4 regions of the Exiguobacterium sp. s89 genome follow, and region 3 is predicted to be linked to each of the others. Evidence: predicted binding sites of a transcription regulator. Region 3 holds the regulator's gene; each other region holds the start of a gene.
What was found. Region 3 encodes Rex, which represses fermentation and respiration genes when NADH is low (regulators of the CRP and FNR family bind a similar motif). Its sites were predicted from a motif close to TTGTGAAATATTTCACAA; they were not measured.

Region 1: the regulator Rex is predicted to act here: its motif matches at 1,551-1,568, upstream of KNO96_RS00700 (L-lactate dehydrogenase).
Region 2: the regulator Rex is predicted to act here: its motif matches at 2,596-2,613, upstream of KNO96_RS11620 (cytochrome c oxidase subunit 2A).
Region 4: the regulator Rex is predicted to act here: its motif matches at 888-905, upstream of adhE (bifunctional acetaldehyde-CoA/alcohol dehydrogenase).

The regions. Positions count from the first base shown of each region.
Region 1 is NZ_JACSKS010000001.1:144,731-148,702, forward strand. Features, by position in the region: gene rpmG (50S ribosomal protein L33) at 1-159, shown strand, start outside; gene KNO96_RS00690 (5-formyltetrahydrofolate cyclo-ligase) at 214-768, shown strand; gene KNO96_RS00695 (DUF92 domain-containing protein) at 747-1,517, shown strand; gene KNO96_RS00700 (L-lactate dehydrogenase) at 1,687-2,643, shown strand; gene KNO96_RS00705 (rhomboid family intramembrane serine protease) at 2,778-3,830, shown strand; gene KNO96_RS00710 (M42 family metallopeptidase) at 3,843-3,972, shown strand, end outside.
Region 2 is NZ_JACSKS010000004.1:45,653-49,624, reverse strand. Features, by position in the region: gene KNO96_RS11635 (kinase) at 1-182, opposite strand, end outside; gene KNO96_RS11630 (b(o/a)3-type cytochrome-c oxidase subunit 1) at 234-1,919, opposite strand; gene KNO96_RS11625 (cytochrome c oxidase subunit II) at 1,920-2,390, opposite strand; gene KNO96_RS11620 (cytochrome c oxidase subunit 2A) at 2,415-2,534, opposite strand; gene KNO96_RS11615 (Crp/Fnr family transcriptional regulator) at 2,712-3,422, opposite strand; gene KNO96_RS11610 (aldehyde dehydrogenase) at 3,572-3,972, opposite strand, start outside.
Region 3 is NZ_JACSKS010000005.1:104,659-108,630, reverse strand. Features, by position in the region: gene KNO96_RS12620 (hypothetical protein) at 1-283, opposite strand, end outside; gene KNO96_RS12615 (ABC-F family ATP-binding cassette domain-containing protein) at 280-2,181, opposite strand; gene KNO96_RS12610 (redox-sensing transcriptional repressor Rex) at 2,332-2,988, shown strand; gene KNO96_RS12605 (twin-arginine translocase TatA/TatE family subunit) at 3,021-3,215, shown strand; gene tatC (twin-arginine translocase subunit TatC) at 3,219-3,972, shown strand, end outside.
Region 4 is NZ_JACSKS010000001.1:480,197-484,168, reverse strand. Features, by position in the region: gene KNO96_RS02495 (YebC/PmpR family DNA-binding transcriptional regulator) at 1-132, opposite strand, end outside; gene KNO96_RS02490 (MarR family winged helix-turn-helix transcriptional regulator) at 213-659, opposite strand; gene adhE (bifunctional acetaldehyde-CoA/alcohol dehydrogenase) at 1,048-3,639, shown strand; gene KNO96_RS02480 (zinc-binding metallopeptidase family protein) at 3,820-3,972, shown strand, end outside.

The DNA.
Region 1 (3,972 bases), on a different contig from region 3:
GTGAAAGAAATGCGCGTTAAAATTACATTAGCTTGCACAGAAACAGGCGATCGCACGTACATCACGAAGAAAAACAAACGTAACAACCCTGAGCGCCTCGAGTTGCGCAAATACAACCCACGTCTCCGTCGTCACACGCTTTACCGCGAAGTGAAATAATGAGAGACCGGCCGTCACATATGTGGCGGCTTTTTTTATAAGGAGGGACGAGTTGTGGAAGAAAAAGCAACATTAAGACGCATCGTGCATCAATCCATCAAGCAAATGACGAATCGGCAACTCGTCGATCGAGCGATACACCAACGACTGTTTTCATCCTATATATGGAAAGAAAGTCAGACAATCGCAGTGACATCTTCACTTCCGCTTGAAATTGATACTTCTCCAATCATTCACGAGGCATTTGAAGCAGGAAAAACGGTTTGTGTCCCGAAAGTAACGAGGCAAGGACTTACATTTCACATCATTCATTCGGTCGATGATCTCGAGGCGGGAGTCATGAATATTTTAGAGCCGACGACTCTACCGACGACGAGGCCAATCGACCTCTGTGTTGTGCCAGGAAGGGTATTTGATCGGGCGGGATATCGAATTGGCTGGGGTGGAGGATATTATGACCGTTTTCTAAAAACATATAAAGGAACAACAATTGCTTTGGCTTACACGAATCAGCTTGTAAGTCATGTGCCGACTGAACCACATGATCTGCCTGTTGAATGGATCGTGACAGAAAAGGAGATGATCCAATGTTCGCCATATTTGTTGTAACTTGTATCGTCGCCTATCTCGGTTATCGGTTGCAGTCATTAACGTTTTTAGGAGCCATCTTGACAGTGCTGACAGGGACGTTGATTGGACTATCGTTTGGGTGGTTTGGGCTATATTTGCTAGGTGTGTTTTTCTCGACCTCCTCGCTCGCCTCGAAATATCGTTCACGCGATAAAGAAGGAGTGGATGATATCGTCGAAAAAACAGGCGATCGCGACGCCATACAGGTATTGGCCAACGGTGGAGTCGGTATTCTTTGTGCACTCGGGTATCTGCTCACAGAAAATTTTGTCTACGTTTATATGTACATTGTGTCTATTGCCGCGGCGACAAGCGATACGTGGGGGTCGGAGTTTGGTGTGCTCTCAAAAAATAAGCCGCGATTCATGTTCACGTTTAAGCGAGTCGAACCGGGGACAAGCGGTGCAGTTTCCACATTCGGCACATTCATGTCGATTATAGGGGCTTTCGTAATCGTGATCTCTTCTATCTTATTTGTCCAAATGGATGTGGCACTGCTCCTTATGTTATGGGGGATCGGGCTAAGCGGTAGCGTCATCGACACGTTACTTGGAGCGACTCTGCAACGCAAGTTTCGTTGTACTGTCTGTGGCAAATTGACTGAAAAAAAAGTTCATCACCAGGTCTCGACGACATACGTGTCTGGATGGCGCCTGCTCGGTAACGATGCGGTCAATTTCATCTCTATATTCGGAGCGACTTTGATTTGTTTTTTTGTGCTCGGATGAGGGTAGTACAGGAAATGAAGATGTTCCATTTGAATGTGAATATTGTCACAATATCGCCAAAGTGAAAACGGTTTCTATTGTAGTTAGGGTTTGTGAATGATGTTACAATCATGATGTAACAGAGATAACAAAAACATGAAACAGATTGTTCGAAGGGTGGAGAATCAATATGGAAACATTAAATCATGCTAAAGTAACACGTGTCGCACTCGTGGGTGCAGGTGCGGTAGGTGCGAGCTTCGCTTATCAATTAACAACAGCAAGTCTATGTGAAGAACTCGTCATTATTGATATCAATAAAGCAAAAGCAGAAGGGGAAGCGATGGACTTGAACCATGGCGTCTCATTTGCTTCATCACCAATGCGTGTCTGGGCAGGGGATTACACGGATTGTGGAGTAGCTGATATTGTCGTCATCACTGCCGGTGCGCCACAACGTCCAGGCGAAACACGTCTTGACCTCGTCGAAAAAAATGCGAAGATTATGAAATCTATGATTTCAGAGATTATGGACTCTGGTTTTGATGGAATCATTATTATTGCCTCAAACCCGGTTGACATCATGACACATCTCGCATGGAAATATTCGGGTCTTCCGAAACATCGAGTCTTTGGTTCAGGTACAGTACTAGATACATCTCGCTTACGTTATATGCTTGGTGACTACTTTAATGTAGATCCGCGCAACTGCCACGCATACATCATGGGCGAACATGGAGATACAGAATTCGCTGCTTGGAGCAACGCCCGCATTTACGGAAAATCGGTCGAGCAATTGCTTGAAGAGCATGACGAATATAACTGGCAAGATCTCGAAGATATTTATGTGAACGTTCGTGACGCGGCATATCATATCATTGAGCGTAAAGGTGCGACATACTACGCGATTGGTCTCGGATTACTTCGTTTGGTCAAAGCCGTCCTTCGTAACGAAAACACATTGTTGACAGTCGGTGCTCATCTCGACGGGGAATATGGCCTACATGATATCCATATCGGTGTACCAGCCATCATCAATCGTCAAGGAGTGCGGGAAGTCGTTGAGATCGAATTGTCAGAAGAAGAGCATCAAAAAATGCAACACTCTGCGAACGTGCTCATGAAAACAATGGAACCTGTCTTGTAACCTCTATATAGTGATGACCCGTAACCATCTGGTTACGGGTATTTGTGCATCCAGAACAAGTCCCGATTTTGTCGTGAGGTGCTCAGTGATTTACAATAGAATGGAGAGAATACTTGAGAGAGGAGGGAGTTCCATTGGCTACGACTTGTTTTTGGGAAGATATCTATCGGGCGGTTGAAAGCGGCGGGCGAATTGAAGGGATATTAGAGCCTTCACGCGCGGTCATTTTGTTCGACACGAAAGCGGGAGATAGCTATGATCTGTACATTCAGTCCGAAAAAGCATGGGCAAATCATGTCGGGACCGATATTCATGCTATCCTAAACGCATTTCGCCTATCTCGGATCGGACGGAAGCGATTGACGATTCATTTGTATGGCGAACGTCTCGTAGATGAGGAGAGGATTGATTCACTAACATTTCCAATCCCGGCAAAAGTAACAATATCTCGATCTATCTGCACGCCCACTATGGAAGAAGAACGGTTTCGAATGCTTGCTGTCTCCCTTGACCGCGAAAAAAAGTCTGAGTTAAAAAAGCGGTTCTCATTTGGTAAACCGCAAGTAGTATACGGTCTAATGTTTATCACATTTTTAGTCATGTGGTTAGCTGAATCTGTCGGCTCAACTCTTGACCCGAATACGTTGATCGCATTCGGTGCAAAAGTGAATCCACTCATTGAGCAGGGAGAATGGTGGCGCTTGATCACACCGATGTTTCTGCATATCGGATGGTTCCACTTTTCGATCAATATGTTTGCCCTTTGGTCACTCGGTCCACTCGTCGAACGAATGTATGGTTCGATTCGGTTCCTGATTATCTATGTGATTGGTGGGGTTTTGGCGACGACAGCATCATATGCATTCAGTGAATCAATTTCTGCGGGTGCCTCGGGTGCGTTATTTGGGCTTGTCGGTGCTTTACTTTATTTTGGACTACGAGATCGTTCTCTCTTTATGAAGACGCTCGGACCTCCGCTCTTTATTATGTTAGGATTAAATGTGGGACTAGCGTTTGTTTTAGGGGCAAGTTTGGATCATTTTGCGCACGCTGGTGGACTAGTTGGTGGATTTGTCGTCTCTGGAGTCGTAGGATTACCAGATGAAGATAATCGCGCACAACGAATTATATTTTCCGTGCTCACGATCATTTTATTTGGTCTACTATACGGGTACGGATCTTGGTGAGGAGAGATTTCAATGATTGATACACTAAAAACATTAGTAAACATTCCGAGTCCGTCTGGGATGACGGAAGAGGCCATTCGATTCGCAGAGCGAGAATTACAAGCACTCAATGTCAGCACGTCTCGGCTACATAAAGGGGCAT
Region 2 (3,972 bases), on a different contig from region 3:
TAGCGCTTTGCACGTTCGACGATATAGTCATCGATGTGAAGAACATAAACACTCGGCTCATTGCTCAAATGTGAAACGCGCGTCGTTTTGCCCGCTCCGCTCAGTCCATCAATCGCTACGACAAACGGTCGATTCCCTAAGTGTATCGAACGTGCTGCATGGATGACCTCTAATGTGTTCATACCGTTCCTCCCCACACAAAAAAGTCAGCTCACGTATGAGCTGACTTTAGTTTACCAGAGTACCCAACCACGCGCTCCAGGAGGCGCACTCTCAATCAAGTGCCAGATTGGAACGGTGTATGCAAATGCGATCAAGACGAATGTCACGGTGATCCATAGTTTCCAATTCTCGAAATAACGTGGTGTATCCATCGCTGCTTCCTCTGTCTCAGCGAGCGGGAATTCTTCTTCGCCTTTCGGTGCGAGGAATGACAAGTTGAACATCGAGTAGACGAAGATGAGAACAGAGATGAACAAAATTGTTCCCCCGATTGCCATCATGACGTGATATGGGATCCATTCACGTGTCAACGCATCCGAGAAATAAGTTGCCGGACCCGTACGACGTGGGTTCCCGTTTAATCCTGAAATATGCATCGCATACGACATGATAGACATACCGAACGCCCACGTTCCTGCTTGAATCAAACCAAGTTTGTTCATCGCCTTCGTCAACGTGCGACCACGAAGGACTGGTACGAGCCAATAGGCCGTCCCGAAGAACGTCAAGGCAACAGCCGTTCCGACGGTGATGTGGAAGTGTCCTGTGACCCAAAGTGTATTGTGGACCATCGCGTTCAATTGGTGCGAAGCGTTGATGATCCCACCTGCGCCGGCAGGAATGAAGAACAACATCCCGACGAATGGTGCAAGGAAACGAACATCGCCATATGGCATTTTCTTCACCCAGCCGAACAACCCTTTTGCACCAAGCGCACGTCCACGAAGTTCGAACGTCGCAAAGAGCGAGAACGCCGTCATAAACGAAGGAATGACAACTAAGAACGTCAAGATAACTTGAACGAACTTCCAGAACGGCTCAATCCCTGGCTCTGTCAATTGATGGTGGAATCCGACCGGGAATGAGAAGAGTAAGAATAACAAGAATGCCATTCGCGCCAACGCATCAGAGAAGATTTTTCCGCCGATTACTTTCGGTACGACCGTATACCACACAATATATGCCGGCATGAGCCAGAAATACACGAGCGGGTGCCCGAAGTACCAGAATAATGTACGGGATAATTCAATACCGACTGTATCTTTCCACCCGAGTGAGAGCGGGAGGAGTTGGAATAAAATCGTCGCTGCGACACCGAGTGTCGCGATGACCCAAAGTAGCATCGTCATAATACTCATGTAAGCCGGGAGTGGTGGATGAACCCCTGGGTTATCACGTTTGTAATCTGCATACATCCGGAACATCGCGAACGAGGAGAACCACGTTCCGACTACGAACAGGACGAGTCCGACATAGAAGAGCGGATCTGCCATGAGCGGTGCATAAAATGTATAAAGTACAGTCCCTTTATTAGCAAGAATCATCACAGTGATCATGACAGCACCGATAATCATCGTCCAAAAACCGAGCCAAGCGACACGGGTCGGGAACGATTCAAAGCGACCGAATGACTTCGCAAGTAGCGCATATAATAGACCGATGATGAACATCGTTGTGAAGACGATTCCGAGCATGATTCCGTGAGCTGTTAGTAACTGATAATATCCAAAAATTTCAGGAATGACACCGGTCCGAATTAACGTCTGCATCAAACCAGCCAATGCACCAATCAAGACAGCGAGAATCGATACAAGAACGTGACCGTAAGCAAGACGCGCTTCTTTCGCTCCAATACTCGGAACCGGAACTCCACGCTCCATCTCCCATTGCTTCAGTTTAGATGATACATCGTTCATTTACTCCACCACCTTGATTTTAGTCGACATCATGTGATGTCCTGTTCCACAATATTCGTTACAAAGAATCAAAAATTCTCCAGCTTCCTCAAACGTGTACGTCAATGAGTTGATATGTCCAGGGACGACCATCATATTGACCGGTGTACCTGTCAACTGAAATCCGTGAACGACGTCCGGTGACGTCACGAGGAACGTCACTTTTGCACCTTTTGGAATTTCGACATTTCCTGGTGTAAAGGTAAATGCTTGTGCAATCATGACGAGCTCGTATTCATTCTCGCCAATTTGATGAAGTCCCGGTTGATCAAACGGAGCCGTCTGATTCACTTTTGCTGGGTCGATCAAATCCGCATCCGATGCAGGTTGATTTCCCGCTGCGAAGGCAGATACCCCTAGAACAGTCAAGAAAACTGCAAGCAAGATAATACCAAACGTAAGCCAATATTTTTCTAATTTATGAATATGCATGACGAGACCCTTCTCCCTGTATGTTTATCGAGTAACAAATAAGTAAAAGACCGAAGACCACATGGCGATGATGACACCTGCGACAATCATGACCGATGTAAACGTTCCTTTAAGATTTGGTTCTTGTCCATCTTTATGTTCCACGTGTAAAACCCCTTTCGCTTGTTTTTCCACCTTTATTGTACGCAATCGCTCAGGTGATAATATGTGACATTTATCACTTCAAAAGTGACAATCACATCAATTTTGCGTAGTTTCAACACACAAAATTCACATTTTTAAAAAGGAGTCCACAAAAAAACCACCTACACATGAGGTGGTTTACAAACGACATATTCCAGCAGGACAACCCTCGCAGTGACAAAGCTCTTTCAAAAAATCAACATCGTGAATAACGATCGATTTTGCTGTTGTACTGATGACTCCGTCTTTTCGCCACTGGCTGATCAAACGGTTCACCGTCTCGCGCGGAGCTCCAATCAATTGCCCCAGTTCTCCATCGGACGGATGACGAGGAATCACAATGGTATCTTCTTCCTCTACACCATGCATGGCCGCCATCCGCAGTAATGTCGAGCCCAGCGCCCCTGGCTTTCCGTACAATAATAAGTCGCGGACTTTCATTTCCGAGTGCTTCCGCATCATCGATGTCCAACGTAAAATTTCTCCAGCAAACCGAATATCGCTTTGCATCAGTGATTCTAGCTCACGTTTCGAAATCGTTCCAATTGTACTTTCTTCTGTCGTCTCGATACTGTATGAACTCGGGAAAGTTTCCACGATATCGAACTCACCGAAGAAATCATCTGGTCCATACATGAACATGACGAGTGGATTTCCTTTTTTCGTGATTTTCGTAAATTTAACAGAACCACTCTTTAAGTAAAAGAACTTATCACACTTCTCGCCTTCCCAACACACGATACTTGCTTTTGGATGATGCTGAATCGTCATCATTTCAAGTAACAGTTGTTTCGTTTCATCTGAAAATACAAAACTGTTCGGCTGAGTCGTTCCACATTGCATTGACATAAGTCGTTGCTCCCTCCACATTTCATTCGTCCGTTCCATTTATGACTTTATTATACAAGAGTGTGACAGGAAGAATCGTAAAAGTATGTGACATTTCAAACAATCTTTAAAAAAGAGATTCGGCTATTCTCCCGAATCTCTCTGCTTGTTCAACGCTGAATCAACCGAATCAATTTTTCTGCCGGTTTGAAGTTCGGATACCGGACCGGTAAATCGAATTTTGTCGTATTCTTTAAAATCGATTTGGCGTGACTGAACGTTTCAAAACTCGTTCGACCGTGATAAGCCCCCATCCCGCTCTCGCCGACTCCGCCAAACGGAAGGTTCGGATTCGTCAAGTGCATGATGACATCGTTCACGCACCCTCCGCCAAAGGAAAGATGTTTCATAACTGTTTTTTCCACGTCTTTCGATTCCGTAAAGAGATAGAGAGCAAGAGGATGCGGTCGGTCAGAAATGAACTCGATTACTTCATCAAGTTGACGGTACGGAATGACCGGTAAGATTGGACCAAAGATCTCGTCTTTCATCACATCAGCATCTTCATGAA
Region 3 (3,972 bases):
GCGCATAGAACGTATGAACGGTCACGTCGACCGGCCAGACGACGATGCGAATGAAGAGCGTGCTCATGAGCAATCCACTGAAAAGACTGAGCAAGATCCCTGGCCACGTCTGAATGATGAAGCCGATGACGACAGGCAAAAAGTAAAAGAGAATAGACGGGACGATCGTCGGCTCACCGCGGATGAGTTCAGATACGAACTCGGTCCCGGTCGGCACGATGTAGGCGAGTCCCGTGAGGAACGCTTGAATGAACTCGATTCGCATGGCACGGGTACGCATCATGTATGGAGTTCCTCCCATTCCGCATAAAGTGCGGTGATCGATTCTTTCGCTGCGTCCGATTCGGTCGATAGTTCTTGGGCACGGGCGAAGTCGTTGAAGACGTCCGGCTCACACAGCAACTGTTCGATCTCGTCGAGACGCTTCTCATGTTGCTCGATCGCCAGCTCGATCTCTTCGATGCGCTGTTTGATCCGGCGCTCTTCCCGTTGCTGTTCCTTGTCGGCGCGTTGTTTTTTCACGACGACCTGCTTCGTCTCCTCACGAGCGAGTCGTGCGAGTTCTTCGAGCTCTTCTTTCTTCTCGACGTAGTACGAATAGTCCCCGAGATACTCATCGATGCCGTTCGGCGTGATCTCTAATACACGTGTCGCGAGACGGTCGATGAAGTAGCGGTCATGCGAGACGAAAAGGATCGTGCCCGGATAGTCGAGGAGGGCATTCTCTAAAATCATCTTCGAGTCGAGATCCAAGTGGTTCGTCGGCTCGTCTAAGATGAGGAGGTTCGGTTGCTCGAGCTTCAGCTTGGCCAACGTAAGACGTGCCCGTTCACCACCCGATAGTTCGAGGACACGTTTCGTGACGTCATCGCCGCTGAAGAGAAACTGACCGAGAAGACTCCGCACTTCCTGTTCGCGCATGAGCGGCCAGTCGTTCCAAATCTCATCGATGACGCGGTTTGTGTCAGACAAGTTCTGTTGCTCCTGGTCGTAGTAACCGATTTCGACGCCCGTCCCGTAACGGATCTCACCGGTGAGGGCGGTTTGTTGTTTCGTCAATACTTTGAGTAATGTCGACTTCCCGACCCCGTTCGGACCGACGAGGGCGACGGATTCACCGCGTTGCAGTTGGAAGCGGAGATGCTGGGCGATTGGTTCTTCGTACCCGATGGCGAGGTCGCTCGCGCTCAACACATCGTTCCCGCTCTGGCGTTTGATGGAGAACGAGAGGACGGCGCTGCGTTCGTCACCGTCCGGGGCATCGAGTCGGTCGACTTTCTCGAGACGCTTCCGCACGCTTTGTGCACGCTTCGTCGTCGTCGCTCGGGCGATGTTTCGCTGAATGAAATCCTGCATCTTGGCAATCTCTTCTTGCTGCGACTCGAACTGCTTCTTCTCTTGCTCGTAAATGGCGGCCTTCTGTTCGAGATACTTCGTGTAGTTCCCGACGAAGCGACGGCTCCGATGACGTGACAGCTCATAGACGACCGAAACGACACGGTCGAGGAAGTACCGGTCGTGGGAGACGATGAGGACAGCTCCTTTATAGCCGCCCAAGTACTTCTCGAGCCAGGCGAGCGTCTCGATGTCCAAATGGTTCGTCGGCTCATCCAAGATGAGCAGGTCAGGACTTTGAAGGAGCATCTTCGCCAAGGCGAGACGCGTCCGTTGTCCCCCGGATAGCGTGTCGATGCGACGTTCGAAGTCATCCGGATAGAAGCGCATCCCATGGAGGACCGAGCGGATGGTCGCTTCATACTGGTAACCGCCACGCTCTTTGAACGTATGCTGCTCTTCATCGTAAGAAGAGAGGAGACGTTCGTACGCAGCGGCGTCATTTAGGATTCGTTCGGATCCCATGTCGGCTTCCATGCGACGGAGCGTCTTCTCCTGCTCGATCAAGTCCGTGAAGACGGTGAGCATCTCGTTCCAGATTGTCTCGTCGGATTCGAGCCCTGAGTCTTGGGCGAGATAGCCGATGGTGACGTCTTTTGGCTTCATGATGTCCCCGGAATCATAGTTGTATTCACCAGCGATGACTTTCAAAAGTGTGGACTTACCGGCACCGTTCCGACCGACGAGGGCGACACGTTCACCTTCCTGGATTTCGAGTTTTACGTTTTCTAAAATCGGCTCGACGCCGAAGGATTTGGATAAGTTGTTGACTTGCAGTAGGATCAAGTGAAAAAACCCCTTTCTCTCTATTTAGTATACTGTATTTTTCAGCGATTTTAGGTATATTCGTTGAGTGGTCATGTGAATTCGTTTACAATCAAGGTGTATGAAATTCAGATTCGTTTGTAACGTGTCGTAAAAAGGAGGCTCTTTCCGTTGAGTCAAAACGAACCAAAGATTCCACAAGCGACAGCCAAACGGTTGCCACTATACTATCGATTTATTCAAAGCCTGCATGCGTCAGGGAAACAACGTGTCTCTTCAGCAGAACTGAGTGAGGCGGTCAAGGTCGATTCGGCTACGATTCGCCGTGATTTCTCGTACTTCGGTGCGCTCGGTAAAAAGGGATATGGCTATAACGTGCAGTATCTGTTAGACTTTTTCCGAAAGACACTGAATCAAGACGAGATTACGAATGTCGCCTTGGTCGGGGTCGGTCACCTTGGGACGGCATTCGTCAACTATAACTTCCTTAAAAACAATAACACACATATCGTCGTCGGGTTCGACGCAGACGAGACAAAAGTCGGCACGACGATGTCAGGCGTCCCAATTCATCACGTCGATGAGATGGAACAGATTATGAAGCAAAACAAGATCGACGTCGCCATTTTGACGGTACCTTCTGCCTATGCGCAGCCCGTCGCAGACGACTTGGTGCGATTCGGCATCAAGGGTATCTTGAACTTCACACCGGCACGACTCACTGTACCGGACACCGTTCGCGTCCATCACATCGATTTGTCGATTGAGCTGCAGTCACTCATTTACTTTATGCAACACTATCCAACCGCTGAGGGGGTCCATCAATAATGGAATTACTAGCATCATCACTCGTCGTCGGGATGCCAGGTGGGGTGAGTCTATTTGTCATCGCCATCATCGCACTCATTCTCTTCGGACCGAAGAAATTACCGGAGTTTGGTCGCGCGGCCGGGCAGACGCTTCGTGAGTTCAAAAATGCAACGAACGGCATGATGAACGAGCACGACGAGAACGACAAGAACGACAAGAAAGCTATCGAAAAGAAAGAGCAGTAAGCCATGAATCATCAACCTGATCAAGAGCGGGAACTCACCGATCACTTGACAGAGCTGCGGAGACGACTGATGCTATCTGCATTTGTCGTCTTTGCCTTCTTTTTGATGGCTTTGCCGAGTGTCAAATATGTACTCGCGTACTTGCAAGAAGATCTCATCGAACGTGGGCTCGAACTGAACGCCTTTGGGGTCGCGGACCCACTCATGATTTACTTGAACTTGGCGCTCGTCATCGGCCTGATTGCGGCGAGCCCATTCCTACTGTATCAAGTGTGGGCGTTTGTCGCACCCGGTCTGCATCCGAATGAGCGGAAAGGCACGCTTGCCTATATCCCGATCATCTTCGGATTGTTCTTGATTGGTCTTGCGTTCGCCTACTATTGGTTGTTCCCGCTCGTCCTCGATATCTCGACGGACCTCGGGCAAGACCTCGGACTCGAACAACTCATCGGGGCCAATAATTACTTCGCGTTCTTGTTGCAGCTGACAATTCCGTTCGGTCTATTATTCCAATTACCGGTCGTGACGATGTTCCTCACCCGGATCGGTGTCGTGACCCCGTACTTCTTATCGAAGATTCGAAAGTACGCGTACTTTGCGCTATTCGTGGTCGCGGCGTTCATCACACCACCGGACTTGACGTCGCACCTCATGGTGTCACTACCGCTCTTCTTCCTATATGAGATCAGCTTATCGATTTCACGTATCACCTATAAAGGGGTGCTGCGCCGGGAGAAAGAAGCGATGGTGCAAGAAC
Region 4 (3,972 bases), on a different contig from region 3:
GTTCAATTCAGGATCTGGTTCCCCTTGTCGGGCGACCACATAGATTTCGCGACCGAACTTCGCATAAACGCGACTCGTGTTGGCATCTTTAGACGCCTTCTTCTCTTTAATGTTGTTCCATTTACGACCCATTACATGTCATCTCTCTTTCCATTTGTACGTAGATTCATTACAGATTATATAAGAAGTTGGCTGAATTGACGAGTAAAGATTTACTCGTCGCCTTTGTCCATTTTCTCTACAATCTCAGTGAGGGTCTTCAAACTTTCAATCAGCCGGTCTGTCTCATCTTCATTTAAAAATGCGAGGCGCTCTTCGAATAGCGTTCGGAACGAGTCTCTTCGTTCAAGTAAGATTCGCTCACCTTTCTCCGTCAGCTGGTTCCATATCACTCGACGATCCCGTTCGTCGGGTACGCGGGTAATGAAGCCCTCGTTCAACAGTTTCGTGATGAGAGGGGTGACGTTCGGTGGTGCGATGGAGAGTGTCTCGCTAATTCGTCCATTCGTGACTGCCCCCTCGTCTTCAATCAACATTAATAGATGGAAATGAGAAAAGTTCAAGTTTGGAATTTGAGGAAAATCAGATCGACGTAGCAATTTACGACGAATTAAAGGGATTAGTTTGACAAACTGGTCCGCTGCATCTTGTTTCGGCATAATAGATTCACTTCCTAGTTAGGTTCTATGTTCATTATACACGAGTCAGGTGCATTTGAACCTAAAAACGGGTTGATGTGATGATTGATACATCTTATAAGAGATAGAACTGACACAATTAATGTAAGCGTTTACATGAATTGTTACTCATGTTTTCATGAAAACGTATTCGATTTTACTGAGGGTGCATGTAAAAATCAAGAGCTATCAACAAATGATAAAAAAATATTGTGAAAGAGTTCACATTGTTGTCACCCACAAAACCGGGAAAACATTGTATTCTATGAATGTGAAGGAAAGCACAATCTCTTGAAAACAAGCACCACATCGTGCTTCCATCAAGTCAATATGTTCATTAAAAGCTCTCACTTATGAGGAGGAACCTAACATGGCAGTTAAAGAGAAAGCAAAAGTGGAAACAACGGCAGAACAAATGGTGGATACGCTCGTAGCGGGCGCACACGCCGCACTCGATACGTTAATGACGTTCGACCAAGAGAAAATTGATCACATCGTACAAGCGATGGCGCTCGCAGGTCTAGAGAAGCACGTCGAACTTGCGAAACTAGCATATACAGAAACAGGTCGCGGTGTCTTTGAAGATAAGATGATCAAAAACATCTTTGCGACAGAATATATTTATAACTCACTTCGTGGAGAGAAAACGGTTGGCGTTTTAGAAGATGACGTTCAAAACGGAATCACATACATCGCAGAGCCGGTCGGTGTCGTTGCAGGTGTCACACCGGTCACGAACCCTACTTCTACTACGATGTTCAAAGCGATCATCGCCATTAAAACACGTAACCCGATTATCTTTGCCTTCCACCCGTCAGCTCAACAATGTTCTAGTGAGGCAGCGCGGGTCCTCCGTGACGCAGCGGTAGCCGCAGGAGCTCCTGAAAACTTGATTCAATGGGTAGAAGTCCCGTCACTTGATGCGACGAAAGCACTCATGAATCATCCTGGTGTCGCGATGGTCCTTGCTACTGGTGGAGCAGCGATGGTCAAGTCCGCCTACTCGACTGGTAAACCGGCTCTTGGTGTCGGACCGGGTAACGTACCAGCCTATATCGACAAAACAGCAAAAGTGAAACGTGCCATCTCAGACGTTATCCTTTCAAAAACGTTCGACAACGGGATGATCTGTGCGTCTGAACAAGCAATCATCGTCGACCAAGAAGTATACGAAGAAGTGAAAGCGGAAATGACAGCACTCGGTTGCTATTTCTGCTCACCTGAAGAAAAAGCGAAACTTGAAACACTCGTCATCCGTACGGACACATGCGCAGTCAACCCAGAGATCGTCGGGAAGCCGGCAGCGTGGATTGCAGAAAAAGCAGGTCTCAAAGTCCCGGCTGACACAAAAATCTTGATTGCTGAACTTGAAACAGTTGGCGCGACAGAACTTCTCTCACATGAAAAATTGAGCCCGGTCCTCGGTGCTTATAAAGTTCAATCACGTGAAGAAGGATTTGCGGTTGCTGAAAAAATGCTTGAAATCGGTGGTCTCGGCCATACAGCTGTCATCCACTCAACGGACGACGATGCCATCCTTGATTTCGGTCTTCGTATGAAAGCTTGTCGCATCATCGTCAACTCACCATCAGCACACGGTGGAATCGGTGACCTTTACAACGAAATGACACCATCCCTCACGCTCGGTTGTGGGTCTTACGGTAAAAACTCCGTCTCTGAAAACGTGACGGCGAAACATCTACTCAATGTGAAAAAGGTGGCGAGACGTCGCGTGAATATGCAATGGTTTAAAGTACCTGAAAAAATCTACTTTGAGAAAAACTCTGTCCAATACCTTCAATCACTCACAACGAAAAAGCGGGCGATGATTGTAACGGATGAAATGATGGTCAAACTCGGATTCGCTGATAAAGTCATCAAAAACTTACCAGCAGGTGTTGAGTACCGTATTTTCGACCAAGTCGAACCAGATCCATCTGTTGAGACGGTCATGAACGGTGCTGAAGCGATGCGTCACTTCCAGCCAGACATGATCATCGCACTCGGTGGTGGATCACCAATGGATGCTGCGAAAGGGATGTGGCTCTTCTATGAACGTCCAGAAGAGAAGTTCTCAAACCTTCGTCAGAAATTCATGGATATTCGCAAACGGACATACAAGTTCCCGACACTCGGTAACAAATCAATGTTCGTCGCAATCCCAACAACTTCTGGTACAGGTTCAGAAGTAACACCGTTCACCGTCATTACAGACAAAAAACGTAATGTGAAATATCCGATTGCTGACTATGCGATCACACCAGACGTCGCCATCGTCGACCCTGAGTTCGTTATGACCGTACCAGCATCAATCACGGCAGATACAGGAATGGACGTGTTGACACACGCCATCGAAGCTTACGTATCAGTCATGGCAAACGACTATACGGACGGACTTGCGCTCCGTTCGATGAAGATGATCTTCGACTACCTACCAAAAGCGTATGAAAACGGTAGCGACGCGGAAGCTCGTCAGAAAGTGCACAACGCGTCAACAATGGCAGGTATGGCGTTCGCGAACGCGTTCCTCGGCATCAACCACTCGATCGCTCACAAAATCGGTGGAGAGTTCCACGTACCGCACGGTCGTACAAACGCAATCCTCATGCCACACGTCATTCGTTACAATGCGACACGCCCATCAAAACTTGCGGCGTTCCCGAAATATGAGTCATTCATCGCCGACGAGCGTTACGCAGAAATCGCACGTTACCTCGGTCTTCCGGCAAGCACGACAGCAGAAGGTGTCGAATCACTCGTCCAAGCAATCATTGAGCTCGGACAACGTTTGAACATCAAACTCTCGTTCAAAGCACAAGGCATCAAGAAAGCAGATCTCGATGCGAAGATCGACAAGATGGCGGTCGACGCATTCGAAGACCAATGTACGACGGCGAACCCGAAAATGCCGCTCGTTGAAGAATTGAAAGAGATCATGTACGCAGCATACGAAGGCGTATAAGAATCAATAGTTACGCGTGAGCCCGTTCAACTCGAACGGGCTCTTTTTGTGGTCAGAACATGATATTCAGTTTCTAAAATTATATTTAAATAGATAAAATATTAAATAGTCAGACGATAAATAGCTGTCTATAATAAATATTGACATACTTAGTCAATATCATTGAATAGGGATCATGTAATGTTAATCTTGATTAGTTTGTTGCGTTCAATCGCGACAGTTGTTCTTTTCTTCAATCCAATCCATCCGACGCCGCTTGAGACCGCGGAATATATTTCATCAGTCGATCGAAATGCGGATAGTTGGGAGAGTGCCGACTTTTTTGAATCTTTC